Regions from separate parts of the Frankia sp. AgPm24 genome, predicted to be linked through region 1. Evidence: predicted binding sites of a transcription regulator. Region 1 holds the regulator's gene; each other region holds the start of a gene.
The links. The regulator LexA, encoded in region 1, represses DNA repair genes until DNA is damaged. The targets are predictions, from matches to a motif close to CGAACNNNNGTTCG.
Positions count from the first base shown of each region.

Region 2: a site for LexA is predicted at 1,036-1,049, ahead of MXD61_RS26650 (HNH endonuclease signature motif containing protein). Genes of this name have one in related genera too.
Region 3: a site for LexA is predicted at 1,085-1,098, ahead of MXD61_RS26775 (HNH endonuclease signature motif containing protein). Genes of this name have one in related genera too.

Region 1 covers NZ_JALKFW010000002.1:31,798-34,064, forward strand. Annotated here, with positions in the region: gene hflX (GTPase HflX) at 1-751, shown strand, start outside; gene lexA (transcriptional repressor LexA) at 826-1,590, opposite strand; gene MXD61_RS28280 (LysM peptidoglycan-binding domain-containing protein) at 1,901-2,267, shown strand, end outside.
Region 2 covers NZ_JALKFW010000223.1:31,310-33,576, reverse strand. Annotated here, with positions in the region: gene MXD61_RS26655 (effector-associated domain EAD1-containing protein) at 1-630, shown strand, start outside; gene MXD61_RS26650 (HNH endonuclease signature motif containing protein) at 1,082-2,267, shown strand, end outside.
Region 3 covers NZ_JALKFW010000223.1:61,458-63,724, forward strand. Annotated here, with positions in the region: gene MXD61_RS26770 (fumarylacetoacetate hydrolase family protein) at 1-693, shown strand, start outside; gene MXD61_RS26775 (HNH endonuclease signature motif containing protein) at 1,131-2,267, shown strand, end outside.

The DNA.
Region 1 (2,267 bases):
GCGGGCGCGGATGGCCCGGCTACGTCGTGACCTGGCCGAGATGTCGACCGTGCGGGAGACCAAGCGTTCGTCGCGGCGCCGCGGCGAGGCGCCGTCGGTGGCGATCGCCGGCTACACCAACGCCGGCAAGTCCTCGCTGCTCAACCGGCTCACCGGTGCCGGAGTGCTGGTGGAGGACGCGCTGTTCGCCACCCTCGACCCCACCGTGCGCCGGGCGACCCTGCCCGACGGGCGGGCGTTCACCCTGACCGACACGGTCGGGTTCGTCCGTCACCTGCCGCACCAGATCGTCGAGGCGTTTCGCTCCACTCTGGAGGAGGTCGCCGATGCCGATCTCATCCTGCACGTGGTCGACGGCTCCGCCGCGGATCCGGCCGGGCAGATCTCGGCGGTGCGGGAGGTCCTCAACGACATCGACGCGGGCGGCGTACCCGAGCTGATCGTCGTCAACAAGGTCGACGCGGCCGAACCGACGGTGCTGGCCGAACTGCGTCAGCTCGCTCCGGACGCGGTGTTCATCTCCGCGCGCACCGGAGACGGCCTCAACGCGCTCGTCGAGGCCCTGAGCCTGCGGGTGCCACATCCGGACGTGGAGCTCACGGTCCTGCTCCCGTACACGCGGGGTGACCTCGTCTCGCGGATTCACGCCATCGGCGAGGTTCTGAGTCAGGAACACACCGGTGACGGCACGCGCCTGACGGCTCGGGTCTCACCGGCGCTCGCCGCGGATCTCGACATGTTCCGCGCCTGAGCGGGGGCCGGGCACCCCGGCATTGACCTCCACCCGAACTGGCCGGCCGCCCCCAGGCGGCCGGCCATCGCCCGTCAGACCCGGCGCAGCACCGCGACGATCCGGCCGAGGATGGACGCGCCTTCACCCGGGATGTCACTGAAGCTCGGGTTCTCCGGGTGCAGCCACACCTTGCCGTCACGCACCCGCAGGCGCTTGACCGTGGCCTCACCATCGATCATGGCGGCGACGATCTCGCCGTTGTCCGCCACCGGCTGCTGGCGCACGACCACCCAGTCGCCGTCGCAGATCGCCGCGCCCACCATCGACTCGCCGACGACCCGCAGCAGGAACAGGGTGCCCTCGCCGACGATCTCCCGCGGCAGCGGGAAGACGTCCTCGATGGCCTGCTCGGCCAGGATCGGCCCACCGGCGGCGATCCGCCCGAGCACGGGCACGTATGTCGCCTGCGGATCGCTGGCGGCACCGGGGGCGGCCGGCGCCTCGCCGGGGAACGCCGGCACCACTGTCGCGGCGCTCCCACCGCCACCGGCGCGGCGCGGGCGGTCGGCGCCGAGCACCTCCATCGCCCGCGGCCGGTTCGGGTCGCGCCGGATGTAGCCCTTCTCCTCCAGCATCTTCAGCTGGTGCGCCACGCTGCTGGTACTGGTGAGCCCGACTGCCTCGCCGATCTCCCGCACACTGGGCGGGTATCCGCGCCGCTCCACGGCCGCCCGGATGACCTCGAGCACCTTGCGCTGCCGGGGGGTCAGTCCGGGCGCGTCCGCGGGGTTGTCCGGGAAGGGCCGCACGTTGCCGCGGGCACCGCCTCGGCGCGTTCCCCTGCTTTGGGTGGTCATCGCTTACCGCTCTCCTCGTCGCATACCGCGTAGTGGCCGGACGGCAACCCCAGGTCGCGGACCGTGATTCCACGCGATCGCTGGTCACCTGGGGTGCCCAGCCTCGCCACGGCGTGCAGTGTCCGCGACCGGGGGGGATCGTCCGGTCCACACCTGATCGTCTTGACGGTAACCGGATGGTCGCGGAATCTCAAACGTCTGTTCGAGCGTGTCTCTTCCTCTCCCCGCGGGCCCGTGTCACAATCGACCAGTAGTTCGATCGAACGGGAGTTCGTAACCGGCTCCTGTCCGCTCGCTCCGGGAGGTTGTCGTGAGTGTGGACCACGCGACGCGGGTCGTCGATCTGGCGGTGGTGCGGGCCCAGCGGCGCGGTGGCGCCGGCGGGTGGGCGTGCCATCCGTCCACGGGGTTCCGGGGCGCGATGGGGGCTTCCGCAGCCGTGGCGGCGTCCGGGGGCGTGGCGGGTTCCCGGGTCGGGGGTGGCGCCGAGCCGCCGTTGAGGCTGACCCGGCGGGGTCGGGCGGTCGTCGTCGCGGTCATCGCGCTGTGTGTCGCGGCCGCGCTCACGGTGATGGTGCCGCGTGCGTCGCTGGTGCGGGCGGATGAGCCGCGGCGCGGGCATCTGGTCGTGGCGGGGGAGACCCTCCGGGAGATCGCCGTCGCGCTCGATCCCGATG
Region 2 (2,267 bases), on a different contig from region 1:
AACGGGGCACCAGGCCAGCACATCACCAGCGATCTGGCGGACGGCGCCAAACCGACGAGAAGCGACGCGCTGCGAGCTACCGGCGGAATCTCCTCCGCGCCGAGCGCATTGTCGCCGCCGACCAAGGTGCCGCCCGTCGCGCCGTGTGTTCCCAGCGGCTCGCTGGGAACGCGCACCATCTTCCCAAGTCTGTTGGGCGACGAGGTCTCCGGTGTCTCTATACCCTCCGTGTCGTACCAGATCAGGGCGAACGGCCCGAACATCGTGCTGCACCTGGCGATCCTTCGGGCCGGTGACATCCCGGCTGGCCAGCATCTGATCGTCGTGTATCGCGCGGATCCGTACTCGCGCGACATCCACCAGACACCTGGCTACAACCAGGATTTCTACAAGTACAAGATGTACGACGACGTGAAGTGCTCCAACTGGACCCAGCCCTACCTGGGATACGCATACGCGATGGGCATCACATATATTGCCCGGGTGATGCTCGTTGACCAGGCGACACTTGACTATCTGGAGAGTCGTAAAGGAAGCAGTAATCCGGGCGTCGGGCCGGACAGACTGACTGATCTTGGCGCTCGGGTCGTGACGCAGTTCAGTATCCCGACCACGGGGCTCGGTAGTTAGCGTAAAGATTTCTGCGCCGGAACGGTCAGTTCGTGGGTCTGTGCTCCTCCTTTCGCTGCATCCTGTACGGGACTCCTCGGCGCCTTGCGGCGATAGGTGGATGGCGTGGTTGGCCTGGTATTAAGATCACCCGGAAGCGCAAGGCTGGCAAGGGTGTTCGGAGATCCAGGGTGGTGCTCCGGAGTCCCGAGATGGAAATAAATTCCCATTCTGGGGTTGGCAACTTCTGGCGGAATGAACTTCTTCTTCTTCTCGTGCTCGCTGTCCGGTGCTTCCTGTAGGACTCCAGGGTTCTTTGGTGATATGCGACCGGTGTTGCTGGTGCTCTTGTTGGCTGGCCTGTTCGGAGGGCCCGCTGGTCCTGCTGTGGACGTGTGGCCTGTTCGGACTAGACATCAGATGGTTCGAACTAGCGTTCGACATCGAAGTGTGCGTGGTAGATGCTGTGTTCATGATGTTCAAGGAAAATTCTCCGGACGGCCCTGCGCCGCCTCCCGGCTCCGCCGGGAAGGTTGGTGAAGTCGCCTCCGGTTCCATGGCCGCCGGTGTTCGGCATCTGATTCCCGGAGCGACCGGCCGGGTTCTCCTGTCCGGTGGCGACGAGCTGTCGGCCGGTGGTGCGGCGGATCCGATTCCGGCAGGAGAACCGTGTTCAGGATCGGTAGCTGGCGCCAGCGCTGGCCCGGATTCGGTTGCCGGCGCAGTCGCGGCAGCTGGCTCCGGAACGCGGTCCGGTCCGGTCGAGTGTCTGGCGGCGCTGTCGGAGGTGATGGCGGATCTGTTGTCATCGCCGTCATGGCAGTGGTCGAACGAGGACGTCGGTGAGGTACTGGAGGGTGTACGGGCGTTGGCCTCCCAGGTGGTTGCCGCCCGCAGCCAGGTACTGGTCGAGGCCGGGGCCCGTGGGTTCGCCGCGAGTACGGGCTCGGATGATCTGCCGGCCTGGATGTGCGACCGCCTGCAGATGACCCGCGATGATGCGCAACGGGAGATCGCGCTGGCCCGCGACACCGTCGAAGGTCCCTATCGGGCGGTCGGCCAGGCGCTGGCCGACGGGCGACTGGGTCCGGAGAACGCCCGGTCGATCGTTGAGGCGTTGCGCCGGCTTCCGAAGGATCTGCCCCAGGAAGCCGTCGCGAAGGCCGAAGCTCTGATGCTGGAAGCGGCCCAGTTCATGGATCGCCGCGAGTTGCAGAAGTACGGCGTGGAGATTCGCGAGCGCCTCACGTACGTGGATGACTCCCCGGGCGGGGACGATCCCGAGGCGGATGCGCTGACGGGTGAGCACGAGGGCCGTGGCAAGCCCGGCACGAAGAAGAGCGGCGATGGTGGTGGTGACGCGGGTGGCGCCCCGGTGGATCCGCATGCGGCGCGGCGCCTGACGTTCGCCGATACGGCCTCAGGCACGACGCTGATCAGTGGGGAACTTGACGCTGAGGGCGCAGGCCTGCTGCGCACCGCGCTCGATGGTCTGTCCGCCCCCGCGCCGAGCGCCGATGGAATCCGTGATGAGCGCAGTCCTGCTCGGCGCCGGGCGGATGCGCTGGTGGAGCTCGCGCATCGGGCGCTGTCAGCCGATTCGGTGCCGTCCTCAGGGGGGACCCGGCCGCATCTGACGGTCACGGTGGGGTGGGAGA
Region 3 (2,267 bases), on a different contig from region 1:
GACGTGCGCACGCTGGACGAGGTCGACCTCGTGCCGGCCGTGCGGGCGGGGGCACGGGTGCTGGGGATGGGGCTGAACTACCACGATCATGCGGCCGAGACGGGACTTGCGGTGCCGAAGTACCCGCCGCTGTTCGCGCGGTGGACGGCGTCGCTGTGCGCGGGCGGGACGCCGGTGCCTGTCCCACCGGGCGAGCGGGGGCTGGACTGGGAGGGTGAGCTCGCGGTTGTGGTGGGGACGGCGCTCACCGACGTGGACGAGGCGACCGCGGCCGCCGCCGTGTTCGGCTACGCGGTGTTCAACGACCTCAGCGCGCGACGAGCACAGGGATCCTCGGCGCAGTGGACGCTTGGCAAGAACGCCGACCGCAGCGGACCCATCGGCCCGGTGGTGACCGCCGACGAGGTCGGCGATCCTGCCGCGGGACTGCGACTGGTCACGACCGTCAACGGCGAGACCGTCCAGGACGGCGACACCAGCAACATGATCTTCTCGATTGGACGGATCCTCTCGTTCGCCAGCCGGACCCTCACCTTGCAGCCCGGGGACATCCTGATCACCGGCACGCCCGCCGGCGTCGGCTACACCCGTACACCCCCTCGCTACCTTCACCCGGGCGACACCGTCGAGGTCACCATCGAGCGCCTCGGCACGCTCCGCACTCCCATCGTCGACTCCACTCATCGCCCCTGACCACATCGCCGTGCTTCCCGCCACCCCGACGATCGCCAGCAGCCGGGCATGCACCGCGGGCCTGATTCCACAGGCGTGATTCCGCGGGCCTGCCGGCTCGGCCATCGGCGCGGCCCGTCCCCGCTCTGCGGACACAGCCCACAGCGGCTCCACCGCGGCGAGCCCCACCGTCCGCGTCACGCCGAGACGGGCCCGAGGCAAGACATGCCCGGAGGCGGAACATGCCCTGGTCCCGTTGTACGTCGCGCGCCCTGGTCGGAGGTCCCTGGATGCCTCGGTCGCATCAATCCTGGTCACACGAGACGATCGCCGAACACCGCCAGGAAGGGTGGTCGCACGTCTAGCCCTCTCGGGGGGTGCGTTTTCCACAGGGCCATCCTTCCAGGAGATTCGAACAAGGGTTCGACATCCTCCCCGGATTGCGCTATCGTTCGATCATGCTCATTCATCCGAATGAAGCCGCCGGCCCTGAACCGCATGGCGGCCCCCCTGACGGCACCATCTCCAACGGACAGGAAGATCTCCCTCTCGGCGTTCCCATGCCTGCCGATCTGGATTTTGAAGACAGCCCGTACTCCTCCGATGGAGGTGGATCCTTCCGCCTGGATCACAAGATTCCCGAGGATGCCGAGAAAATCTGGACAGAGAATTCATCCGAGGGATTTCCCAGCTCTCCCCAGGATTCAGCAGGTTCCGTCGATGGGCTGCCCGCGGCCTCCGCGAGCGGCGGGCGTGGCCTGCCGGAGGCAGAAAGGCTGCTGGGGTTGTTGGACGCAGCGGTGAATGCGATGCTGGGGTCCGAGAAATGGCGCTGGTCGTCGGATGACGTCACGGAGGCGCTGTGCGCTCTGCATGAGACGGCCGCGCGGCTGGCCGCGGTGCGCAGCCTGGTCCTCCTCGAAGCCGAGGATCGAGGCCTGGCCAAGGACGCAGGTGCGGCCGATCTGTCGTGCTGGCTGGCGGGTCGGATGGTCATGGCGAAGCACGAGGCCGCCCAGCAGGTCGCCCTCGCACAGCAGTTGTTCGCCGGCCCGTATCAGGCGACGGGCGAAGCCCTGACAGACGCACGGATCAGTGAGGCGCACGCCCAGGTCATCCGCGCGGGGATGGAGGCCCTGCCCGCCGAGGTTCCCGAGGAGATCCGGGCTCGGGCGGAGCAGCAGCTGATCGAAGACGCCCAGCAGCTCGACGCGTCTCAGTTGAAGAGAGCCGCGATCCGGCTCCGTGAGCAGCTCACGGAGGTGGATTCGTCCCCCGGTGGGGACGATCCCCATGAGGACAGCCGCACCGGTGAGCACTCCCGGTCCCGCCGCGCCGACAAGAACAGCCCGGACGACAGCGGCGAAGGCGACGGTCAGGATGACAGCGCCGAGGGCGCGTTCGCACGATCCGGGCAGCAGCGGGATCCGCATTCCGCCCGACAGCTGACGTTCGTGGACACACCGGAGGGCACCACGCTGATCCGTGGGGAGCTCGACCCGGAAGGAGCCGGCCTGCTACGCACGGCTCTGGACGCGCTGTCCGCCCCGACGCCGACGGTCAATGGGCAGCGCGATCCGCGCAGCCCTGCCCGT